DNA from 2 places in the Massilia jejuensis genome. Region 2 is predicted to be linked to the other one. Evidence: predicted binding sites of a transcription regulator. Region 2 holds the regulator's gene; the other holds the start of a gene.

Region 1 (5,654 bases), on a different contig from region 2:
AATGCGGGCTCGAGGTTGCTGTGCTTGCGGAATTCGTAGACCAGGTTGGCCGGCGCCGTCGTGCGCGCGAGATGGTCGGTCTCGAAGAGCAGGACTTCGGCCGGCGACACCGGCTGCGCCGCGGCGCCGCCGGCGGCCAGCAGCAGCGCTAGCAGATGCGGCATGGCACGCGGAAAATGCAGGCCGCGCAGGCCGCGCGCCTGCAAGGCCGCGCGCGCGGCGGGGCGGCAAGGCAAGACGGCGCTCATGGCGTCTTCGCCGCCGATGCCGACGATGCGCTTGGCGTGTTCGAGGGGCCCGACGCCGGCACGCCCTGTTCGAGCAGGGGAACGCCGTATTGGTCGAGGATGGCGTGGATCTTGGCTGCATTCGCGGCGATCAGCCCGTCGATGCGTTGCCGAAATTCCTTGTCGCTGTGGCGCACCGCCATCGCGATCTCGAAATCGAATTTCATGCCGGGCTTCGATGTCAGCGGAACGGCGACGATCGGCGCGGTCCGGGCATGCCGGGCGAAATAGCCGGCGATCGGTCCCCAGGCAAAGGCGATGTCGATCTTCCCGCCCGCCAAGTCCTTTTCAATGACTTCGCCGGGATACTGGTCGGCGTCGCCAGTCTGGCTCTGGTACCAGCTGACTTGCTCCATCAAGCCGTTTTCCAGGAGCCATTCGGTAACGGGCGAACCGGCGAAGGCGCCGATGCGCAGCTTGCTGCGCTGCGCGGCATCGAGCGCCACGATATCGTCCAGGCTGCGCACCCGGTCCAGCCCATTGCCCTTGACATAGGCCATGGCATAGCTGGAGCGGTAATATGGCCGCGTGGTGGCCGCCATGTCGAATCCCTTCGGTACGCCGGTCACCAGGTCGCACTTGTAATGATCGGCGTGCTCTTCTTTCGCGCGCAGGGTGTTGCGTATGAAGCCCATGCGCTGCGGAAACCAGGCGTGTTCCAGCTTCCAGCCCAATTGCTGCGCAAACAGCGCGGCAATCTTGTTCTCGAAACCGTTCTGCGCGCGGTTCGACAGCGGCAGGTTGTTCGGGTCCTGGCAAACGCGCAGCACCTTGTCCTGCCCGGGTTCGATCATGGGCTGCGCGCCCGCCGTGCCCAGGCCAAGCATCCAGAGCGCCCCTGCCAGCCACGCCTGCCGCCGTGGGCGCCACTTCATTTGCCCATCTCCTGCAGGCGCCCCGGCGCGATGGCGCCGTCCGAACGTCCTTTCAGGTAGGCGTACAGGTTGTCGATGTTCTCGGTCACCATCTTGCTGGTGTCGAAATTCGGCATGCCTTTTTCGATCCTGCCCTTGAGCACGGCGGTCTTGAATTCTTCCTTGCTCAATACGCGCAGGCTGTTCACCAGCGAGGGACCGACCATGCCTTCCTGGGCCGCGCCGTGGCAGCGTTCACAGGCCATGGAGCGCCAGGTCTTCCAGCCGCTCAGGGTCTGCGCATCGACCTTGTTGCCATCGGCAACCTTGTAGGGCGGGGTATCGGCCGCCATGGCTGGTGCGGACAGCATCGCCAGGGTCCAGACGGCGGCGATGAGCGTGTTGTTCGTGAGTCTGTTCATATTCTATTCCCGGCAAGCGAGGTACGGCCGCCCCTTGATGGCGCCGGCGGCCGTCCCCGAATCATTGACATGCTAACGATAAAGGACGGACGGTTTCAGCGGTCGGGCAGCGCAAAGACGGTCAGCACGCCACCGAGCTCGGTGTACTTGGCCAGGTCCTTGTAGCCGCCAACCGCGCCCAGGCCTTCGGTTCCCTTGGTCAGGCCGGCCGCAAGACCGATGCCGGCCCAGCCGCCAATCCCGGACAGCACGCCGACGTACTGCTTGCCCTTGTATTCCCAGGTGTTGACGTTGCCGATGATCCCCGACGGGGTCTTGAACTTCCACAGTTCCTTGCCGTTGAGGTCGACGGCCTTGATGTGGCCTTCCAGGGTGCCGTAGAACACGACGTCGCCGGCGGTCGAGAGCGCCCCGCTCCAGACCGAGAATTTCTCGGGCTTCGACCAGACGATCTTGCCGGTGCCGGCATCCCAGGCAATGAAGTTACCCAGGCCGCCATGGCTGCTCGGCGCGGGGTACATCGAGAGGGTCGAACCGACATAGGGCTGGCCGGCGGTGTATTCGACCTGGAAAGGCTCGTAGTCCATGCACACGTGGTTCGTCGGCACGTAGAACAGGCCGGTCTTGCGGTTGTAGGTAGCCGGCTGCTGGTCCTTGGTGCCCAGGGCGGACGGGCAGATGCCCTTCGAATTGAAGTCCGGACCGTTCTTGTCGGTGCTGTACTTGGCGACGACTTGCGGACGGCCGCTCTTCATGTCGATGTGGGTCGCCCAGTTCACCTTCGGATCGAATTTCTCGGCGACGAGCAGCTCGCCCGTCACGCGGTCGAGCGTGTAGGCGAAGCCGTTGCGGTCGAAGTGCACCAGCGCCTTGCGCGGCGTTCCCTTGACCTTGATGTCGGCCAGGATCATCTCGTTGACGCCGTCATAGTCCCACTCGTCGTGCGGCGTCATCTGGTACACCCATTTCGCCATCCCGGTGTCGAGGTCGCGCGCGAAGATGGTCATCGACCATTTGTTGTAGCCCGGACGCTGGCGCGGATTCCAGGTGCTCGGGTTGCCGGTGCCGTAATACACCAGATTGGTCGCCGGGTCGTAGCTGTACCAGCCCCAGGTAGTGCCGCCGCCCAGCTTCCACTGGTCGCCTTTCCAGCTCTTGAGCGAGGAGTCCGGGCCGATCGGCGCCATCTTGCCGTCGGTCCAGGTCATGGTCTTGGCAGGATCGACGATCATTTCGGCGTCCGGTCCGGTGCTGAAGGCTTTCCACAGGATCTTGCCGGTGTTCATGTCGTGCGCCGTGATGCGTCCGCGCACGCCGAATTCACCGCCGCTGATGCCGGTGAGGACCTTGTCCTTGAATACGTGCGGGGTGTTGGTCGTGGTTTCGCCGACCTTGGGATCGCCCACCTTGTTCTTCCACAGTTCGGCGCCGGTCTTGGCGTCGAGGGCGACCAGGGTGGTGTCGGCCTGCTGCAGGAAGATCTTGCCGTTGGCGTAGGCCACGCCGCGGTTGACGGTGTCGCAGCACATCACCGGGATCACGGCCGCATCCTGCTTGGGCTCGTACTTCCAGCGGATGCTCTGGTCTTCCAGCGAAATGGCGAAGACCTTGTTCGGGAAGGGACTGTGGATGTACATCGTGTCGCCGATGACCAACGGCCCGCCTTCGTGGCCGCGCAGTACGCCTGTGGAGAAGGTCCAGGCCACTTGCAGGTCTTTCGCGTTCTTGCTGGTGATCTGCTTGAGTTCGCTGTAACGGTGATTCGCCAGGTCACCGGCCTGCATGGCCCAGTTCTTCGGGTTCTTGGTCAGCTGTTCGACGTCGGAGCTGGCCGCGAACGCCGGGGCAGCGGCCAGGGCCAGGCACGGCCACCAGCGGATGAGTCTTGTAGCAAATGACATGGTAAGTCTCCTATGGTTTTTATAAGCGGTGCGACCTGGTAGAGCGCTTCAAGCTTTCAACCTTCGACAGGCGGGATGACGCCTTCAACTACACAGCACTTAACGTGCCAGTAGCTTCGCCGGCGGCTTGCCTGCCATATCGCCCGGAACCGGCGCGCCGGGCGTGACATCGTGTTCAACATTCGTGACAGTCTGCCGCTGACCTGTGCCATCCATGGCGCAGGCGCCACACCAGACTCAACGCTCCGGGACATAACAAGCCTTGTTGGCGCCAGCCTGGAGCGCCTTGTACTTGCTGGCCATCTCCTTGACCGACGCCGGATCGCGAAACAGCGCGCCGCGCTCGCCGGCCAGGCTCTGGTTGCGCAATGCCGTCGACACTGTCACGTACTCGTCGTAGGGCATGGCCTTCGCGATGCGGTCGATGACGCACGAGCATTTGTAGAGGTACTCATACTTGCTCTCGTGCTTTTGCATGCACTCGAGGACATACTCGACCCGGCCGCTGGTCGGGAAATCGTTGGCCTGGACGGCAAACGGCGCCATGCAGGCCACCAGCAGCAGAAGGTGTCGCTTCATCTTTCCTCCCCGTGAACCTGCGCAGGGCCGGCCTGGGACCGGTCGGCGGACCCGCGCCGGCCAGATCATCAGGCGTCCTTGAGCACGCCGCGCGTCTTGGCCACATGGGTCGAGATCGCATCCATCAAGGGGGGAGACAGGGCGTCATACGGCGGCAGGCCGATTTCGGTGAGACGGGCGCGGATCGCTCCCATGTTCTCCGGCCGGGCGCCCGCTTCGATGATCGAGGACACGAAGGCGGCGAACTCCGGCCCGGCCCAGCCGCTTTCCTTCGACAGCTCGGTGTGCACGAAGTCGAGTCCGTAGAATGCATGGCCCGTGTTCTCGATGCGGCCGTACATGTGCACGCCGCAGTCGCGGCAGGCGTGGCGCTGGATGGTGGCGCTCTCGTCGACCACTTGCAGCTTGTCTTCGTTGGCGGTGACCCGGACCTTGTCGCGGCCGACGACGGCGACCTGCGCAAACAGCGCGCCGGCCGGCTTCCAGCATTTGGTGCAGCCGCACACGTGGTTGTGCGCCACCTGCCCCGTGATCTGGACGGTGACCGGGTTGCTGGCGCACAGGCAGGTCAAGGTGCCGCCCGCGAAGCCGGCATCGGCCCGCTTGATGTTGTCGACCGCCGGATGAATGTTCACTGCAGTGCTCATGATCGCGTCTCCTATTGGTTGTGTCGATGTGTCGGACAAGCTTGTCGGGTACTCGACCGGAAAGAACGTGAATTTTCCGGGTCAATACCTAGTACAGCACTACCGAGCGGATCGATTGCCCGCTTTTCATCAGCTCAAAGCCTTCGTTGATGCGCTCGAGCGGCAAGGTGTGGGTAATCAGGTCGTCGATGTTGATCTTGCCGTCCATGTACCAGTCGACGATCTTCGGCACGTCGGTGCGCCCGCGCGCGCCGCCAAAGGCGGAACCTTTCCATTCGCGTCCCGTCACCAGCTGGAACGGACGCGTGCTGATTTCCTGACCGGCGGCGGCCACGCCGATGATGAAGGACTGGCCCCAGCCCTTATGGGTGCATTCGAGCGCCTGGCGCATCACTTGCGTATTGCCGATGCATTCGAACGAAAAATCGGCGCCGCCATCGGTCAGCTGCACAATGTGGTCGACGATATTGCCGACTTCGTTCGGATTGACGAAATGGGTCATGCCGAATTTACGGGCGATCTCGACGCGGGCGGGATTGATGTCGACGCCGATGATCTTGTCGGCGCCGACCATGCGCGCGCCCTGGATCACGTTCAGGCCGATTCCGCCCAGGCCGAACACGACGACATTGGCCCCCGCTTCGACCTTGGCCGAAAACACGACCGCGCCGACACCGGTGGTGACGCCGCAGCCGATATAGCAGGCTTTATCGAAGGGTGCGTCCTCGCGGATTTTGGCGAGCGCGATTTCGGGGACGACGATGTAATTGGAAAAGGTCGACGTCCCCATGTAGTGGAACAGGGGCTGGCCGTCGAGCGAAAAGCGGGACGTGGCGTCCGGCATCAAACCGCGCCCCTGGGTCGAGCGGATCGACTGGCACAGGTTCGTCTTGCGCGACAGGCAGAATTTGCATTGCCTGCATTCCGGCGTGTATAGCGGAATGACGTGGTCGCCCGGCTTGAC
Region 2 (5,654 bases):
ACATCTCGGTGGCGAAGGAAGCCTGCCCGCTGAACCTGGCGCCGACCGCCAGCACCACCGTCACCCTGGCCCTGGGCGACGCCCTGGCCGTGGCGCTGCTCGACATGCGCGGTTTTCGCGAGGAAGATTTTGCGCGCTCGCATCCGGGCGGCGCGCTGGGCCGGCGCCTGCTCACCCACGTGCGCGACGTGATGCGCAGCGGCGCCGCCATTCCGGCCGTCACGCCCGAAGTTCCGCTCACGCGCGCGCTGCTCGAGATCAGCCAGAAGGGCATGGGCATGACCGCCGTGGTCGACCCGGCCTTCAAGCCGCTGGGCGTATTTACCGACGGCGACTTGCGCCGCCTGATCGAGCGCGTGCAGGATTTCTCGAATCTCTCCATCCGCGACGTCATGCACGTCGGCGCGCGCACCGTGCATCCCGACCAGCTGGCGGTCGACGCGGTGGCCATCATGGAAGAGTTCCGCATCAACCAGATGCTGGTAGTCGACGAGAACGGCGTGCTGGTCGGCGCCCTGCACATCCACGACCTGACCCGCGCCAAGGTGATTTGAATGACACCCCTCGATCACATCACGCGCGCGGCCCGGGTCAAGGTCATGATCTTCGACGTCGACGGCATCCTCACCGACGGCAGCCTGACCTACGGTCCGGACGGCGAAATCACCAAGACCTTCAACGTGCTCGACGGCCTGGGCATCCAGCTGCTGCAGAAGACGGGCGTGGCCACGGCCATCATCAGCGCCAGGAAGTCGCCCATCGTGGCCGCGCGCGCCAGGGACCTGGGCATCGCCCACGTCTGGCAGGGCTTCCACGACAAGCGCATCGCGTTTGCCGAACTGCTGGCGCAACTGGACCTGGCGCCCGAACAGTGCGGCTACATCGGCGACGACGTGATCGACATGCCGCTGCTGAGCAAGGTCGGCTTCGCCGTCACGGTGCCGACCGGGCATCCGGAAGTGCAGCACCGCGCCCATTACGTCACCCGGGCGGGCGGCGGGCGCGGCGCCGTGCGCGAGGTGTGCGACCTGGTCATGCGCGCCCAGGGCACCTACGAAGAGGCGCTCGCGCCTTACTTCAAATGAGTTCGAACGAGTTCGTCGACGCATGGCTACCTACGTGAACAAGCGTACCGCGCACCGCTGGCGCACGCTGGGCCTGATGCTCACGGCCGTCTTCTTCGCCTTCGGCAGCTTCTGGCTGCTGCAGGCGATCGACAGCAGCGACCCTGGCCGCGCCGGCAACAACCTGAATGAACCCGACTACATCGTCGAGAACTTCAGCTTCGTGCGCATGACCGAGAGCGGCGTGCCGCGCTACGTGATGTCGGGCGCGCGCCTGGCCCATCATCCCGACAACGATGTCTCTGTGATCACCAGGCCGATCGTCGAGAGCATGGCGCCGGAGCGTCCGCGCATGACCATGCATGCCGACCGTGGCCAGGTCTACCATGGCGAGAACCGCGTCGAATTGATGGGCAATGTCGACATCAAGCGCCCGGCCACGCCGACCACCGAGGCCCTGCACGCGCGCACCGAGGCGCTCACCGTGCTGGCCGACGACGAGATCGTCAAGACGACGCGTCCGGTGCAGATGACGCTCGGCGCCGCATCGGTCAATGCGGTCGGCATGGTGGCCGAAAACCCGAGCCGCAAGATGCACCTCGGCGGGCGCGGCCAGATCGTCTATCCGCCGCGCCAGAGAGCCGCACCACCCCAATAACACGAACGAGCATCCAATGAAAAACCGCTTGCATCACATGATTGCCGCCGCCTTCCTTTCGCTGCTGTCGCTGTCGGCTTCGGCCGAGCGCGCGGACTCGCTCAAGCAGGCCGTCATCAACTTCGACTCGCTCGACGTCGACGAAGTCACGCAGACGCGCATCCTGACCGGAAACGTGATCCTCACGCGCGGCACGCTGACGCTGAAGTCGGACCGCGCACTGCTCAAGGAAAGCCCGGAGGGCTACATGAGCGTCACGCTCACTTCCGGTCCGGGGCGCGTGGCGACGTTTCGCCAGAAGCGCGACGGCGGACCGGACCTGTGGATGGAAGGGCAGGCCGAACGCATCGAGTACGACGAGCGCCAGGAACTGGTCAAGCTGTTCTCGAAGGCGATCGTCCGGCAGCTCGAGAACGGCCGCCTGACGAACGAACTCGAGGGCGCCTACATCTCCTACGACAGCCGGCGCGAAGTGGCCACCGTGCGCAACGACGCCAGCGGCGAGAGCAGGGCCGGCGGCGGACGCGGCACCCTGATCATCGCGCCGCGCCGCACCGCGCCGGGAGCGGCCGCTCCTGCCGCTCCCGCGCCCGGCGCGCAGGCACGACCGGCCACGACGCCGGCGGGAAAGCCATGATGAAGGATGGTCGAGACAGCCGCAGCACCCTGGTCGTTCGGGGACTGCAGAAAAGCTATGGCAAGCGACTGGTCGTGCGCGACGTCTCGCTCGAAGTCGGTTGCGGCGAGGTCGTGGGCCTGCTCGGTCCGAACGGCGCCGGCAAGACGACGTCGTTCTACATGATCGTCGGCCTGGTGCCGTCGGACGCCGGCACCATCGAGATCAACGGCGCCGACATCTCGCGCCTGCCGATCCACCGGCGCGCGGTGATGGGCCTGTCCTACCTGCCGCAGGAAGCGTCGGTGTTTCGCAAGCTGACGGTGGAAGACAATATCCGCGCCGTGCTGGAACTGCAGCACGACGAGAACGGCCGCGCCCTGGGCAGGGACGCCATCGACGCGCGGCTCGATTCGCTGCTGGGCGAGCTGCAGATCGAGAAGCTGCGCGAAAATCCCGCGCTGTCGCTCTCCGGGGGCGAGCGCCGGCGCGTCGAGATCGCGCGCGCGCTGGCGACCAATCCGCGCTTCGTGCTGCTGGACGAGCCGTTTGCCGGCGTCGACCCGATCGCCGTGATCGAGATCCAGCGCATCGTGCGCTTCCTGAAGGAGCGCGGCATCGGCGTGCTGATCACCGACCACAACGTGCGCGAGACGCTCGGCATCTGCGACCGCGCGTATATCATCAACCAGGGTGCGGTACTGGCGTCGGGCCGTCCCGACGACATCATCGCCGACGAGTCGGTACGACGCGTCTACCTGGGCGAACATTTCCGGATGTAGCAAAGAACGGTACAACAAGCGTCGACATGAAACAATCCCTGCAACTTCGGACTTCACAGCACCTGGCACTCACGCCGCAGCTTCAACAGTCGATCCGCCTGCTGCAGCTGTCGACGCTCGAGCTGCACCAGGAAATCGAGCAAATCCTGTCCGACAATCCCCTGCTCGAGCGGCTCGACGATCCGCTCGACCACTCGGTGCGCCTGCTGGCCGACGGCGCCATCAACGACGCGCCGCCCCAGCAAGCCGAGGCCCCGGCGCCGGCCGGCGAAGAGGGGGCGCCGGCACCCGAGGCGGCCGGCGAGTTCGAAGGCGGCGAGGTCGAACGCAGCGAGCCCGATGGCGACTGGGGCGAGGGCGGACGCGCCTCCGGCACCGACGGCGACGACGACGGCCGCCCGCAGCTGGGCGCCATAGGCGTGACGCTGCGCGAGCACCTGTCCGAGCAGATTCGCGTGACCGGCGTGACCGAGCGCGATCGCGCGCTGGCCGAGCTGGTGATCGACGCCATCGACGACAACGGCTACCTGGAGGAGCCGCTCGACGAGATCCACGCGCGCCTGCCCGGCGAGCTCGAAGTCGAGATGGACGAGCTGCGCTGCGCGCTGGCGCTGGTGCAAAGCCTCGATCCGTCGGGCGTCGGCGCGCGCAGCGCTTCCGAATGCCTGGCGCTGCAGATCCGCGGCATGCCGGGCGTGCCGCTGGTGACGCGGCGCATGGCCTTGAAGATCGTCGAGGGCTACCTGACCTGGTTCGCGCAGCGCGAATTCACCAAGCTCAAGAAAGCGCTCGACTGCGACGACGAAGACCTGCGCGAGGCGCAGGCCGTGATCCGCCAGTGCAATCCCCATCCGGGCGCGGCCTTTGCGTCGAGCGTGTCCGACTTCGTCGTTCCGGACGTTATTGTCCGCAAATCGAAGGGCGGCTGGAGCGTCTCGCTGAACAACGAGGTGATGCCGCGCCTGCGCGTCAACAACGTCTACGCCAACCTGCTCAAGCAGGGAAAAGGCGAAGGCCAGATGAGCGCGCAGCTGCAGGAAGCGAAGTGGCTCATCAAGAACATGCGCCAGCGCTTCGACACGATCCTGCGTGTTTCACAGGCAATTGTGGAGCGCCAGCGCAACTTTTTCAGCCATGGCGCGGTTGCGATGCGTCCCCTTGTGCTTCGCGAGATTGCTGATACACTGGGTCTGCACGAGAGCACGATTTCTCGCGTGACAACTCAAAAATTCATGCTGACCCCGCACGGCATGTTTGAGCTGAAGTATTTCTTCGGAAGCCATGTCGCCACCGAAGCGGGGGGCGAGGCATCGTCGACGGCGATACGGGCGCTCATTGCGCAGCTGACAGGAGCAGAAGACCCAAAGAACCCTTTATCCGATAGCAAGATCGCGGAAATGCTCGGTGAACAAGGCATGGTCATTGCGCGCCGGACGGTTGCAAAATACCGCGAAGCACTCAAGATACCTCCCGTCAGTCTCCGCAAATCCTTGTAACAGCGGCACCCACGCGTCCCAAGCGCGTCAGCGGCGTCCGCGCATTTATCTAAGGAGTGTGTATGAATCTCACCATCAGTGGCCACCACCTCGACGTCACCCCCGCCATTCGAGAATACGTACAGAACAAGCTGGAACGCATCACCCGCCATTTCGATCAAGTCATCGATTCCCACGTGATCCTCGCGATCGACAACCTCACCGAAAAAGACAAACGTCAGAAAGCCGAGATCAACTTGCGATTGTCCGGCAAGACCGTGCACGTGGAGAGCGTGGCCCAAGATTTGTACGCCGCGATCGACCTGTTGATGGACAGGCTGGACCGCCAGGTCATGAAATACAAGACGATCCTCCAGGATCATGGCCGCGAGGCGCTCAAGCGCCGGCCTGAAGGCGGAGAAGCTGCCGCCGCCGCGATGTAGTCGGCCAGCATCGAGCACCGTCTGAACGAGGGCGCCGAGGGGCGCCCTTTTCAATGGGCGTGCGCGCATGCGCCCGCGCGGCGCGCGCTTCGGTAAAATGCATGTTTTTCCGATCAGCCCAGCCACCATGACCGACCATGTCCTGACCCGCGTTGCCAACGGCACCGGTGTGATTACCCTCGATCGTCCGAAAGCCCTGAACTCCCTGTCGCTGCCGATGGTGCGGCGCCTGACCGACATCCTGCTGGCCTGGCGCGACGATGCCGGCGTCGCGGCGGTGGTCCTGACCAGCAGCAGCGAAAAAGCCCTGTGCGCCGGCGGCGACATCCGCTTCTTCCATGAGGCGGGCCATGCCACCCCGATGGCCGGCAGCGCGCTGCTCGAGGATTTCTTTACCGAGGAATACGCGCTCAACTACCTGATTCATTTCTATCCGAAGCCGTATATCGCGCTCATGGACGGCGTGGTGATGGGCGGCGGCATGGGCATAGCCCAGGGCGGCCCCGGAACCGGCCTGCGCATCGTCACCGAGCGCACGAAAATGGCCATGCCGGAAGTGAACATCGGCCTGTTCCCGGACGTCGGCGGCAGCCATTTCCTGTCGCATGCGCCGGGC

What was found. Region 2 encodes sigma-54, which starts transcription at its own class of promoters, with help from an activator protein. Its sites were predicted from a motif close to TGGCANGNAANCTGCTTT; they were not measured.
Region 1: ACFPOU_RS20090 (methanol/ethanol family PQQ-dependent dehydrogenase) is a predicted target of sigma-54. The motif match lies at 3,557-3,574, and genes of this name have one in related genera.

Annotation. Positions count from the first base shown of each region.
Region 1 covers NZ_JBHSMS010000068.1:29,361-35,014, forward strand. Annotated here, with positions in the region: gene ACFPOU_RS20075 (hypothetical protein) at 1-248, opposite strand, end outside; gene ACFPOU_RS20080 (quinoprotein dehydrogenase-associated putative ABC transporter substrate-binding protein) at 245-1,162, opposite strand; gene ACFPOU_RS20085 (c-type cytochrome) at 1,159-1,563, opposite strand; gene ACFPOU_RS20090 (methanol/ethanol family PQQ-dependent dehydrogenase) at 1,659-3,464, opposite strand; gene ACFPOU_RS20095 (hypothetical protein) at 3,702-4,043, opposite strand; gene gfa (S-(hydroxymethyl)glutathione synthase) at 4,112-4,690, opposite strand; gene ACFPOU_RS20105 (S-(hydroxymethyl)glutathione dehydrogenase/class III alcohol dehydrogenase) at 4,779-5,654, opposite strand, start outside.
Region 2 covers NZ_JBHSMS010000081.1:12,950-18,603, forward strand. Annotated here, with positions in the region: gene ACFPOU_RS23015 (KpsF/GutQ family sugar-phosphate isomerase) at 1-554, shown strand, start outside; gene ACFPOU_RS23020 (KdsC family phosphatase) at 555-1,085, shown strand; gene lptC (LPS export ABC transporter periplasmic protein LptC) at 1,120-1,722, shown strand; gene lptA (lipopolysaccharide transport periplasmic protein LptA) at 1,739-2,359, shown strand; gene lptB (LPS export ABC transporter ATP-binding protein) at 2,359-3,120, shown strand; gene ACFPOU_RS23040 (RNA polymerase factor sigma-54) at 3,147-4,616, shown strand; gene hpf (ribosome hibernation-promoting factor, HPF/YfiA family) at 4,679-5,038, shown strand; gene ACFPOU_RS23050 (enoyl-CoA hydratase/isomerase family protein) at 5,166-5,654, shown strand, end outside.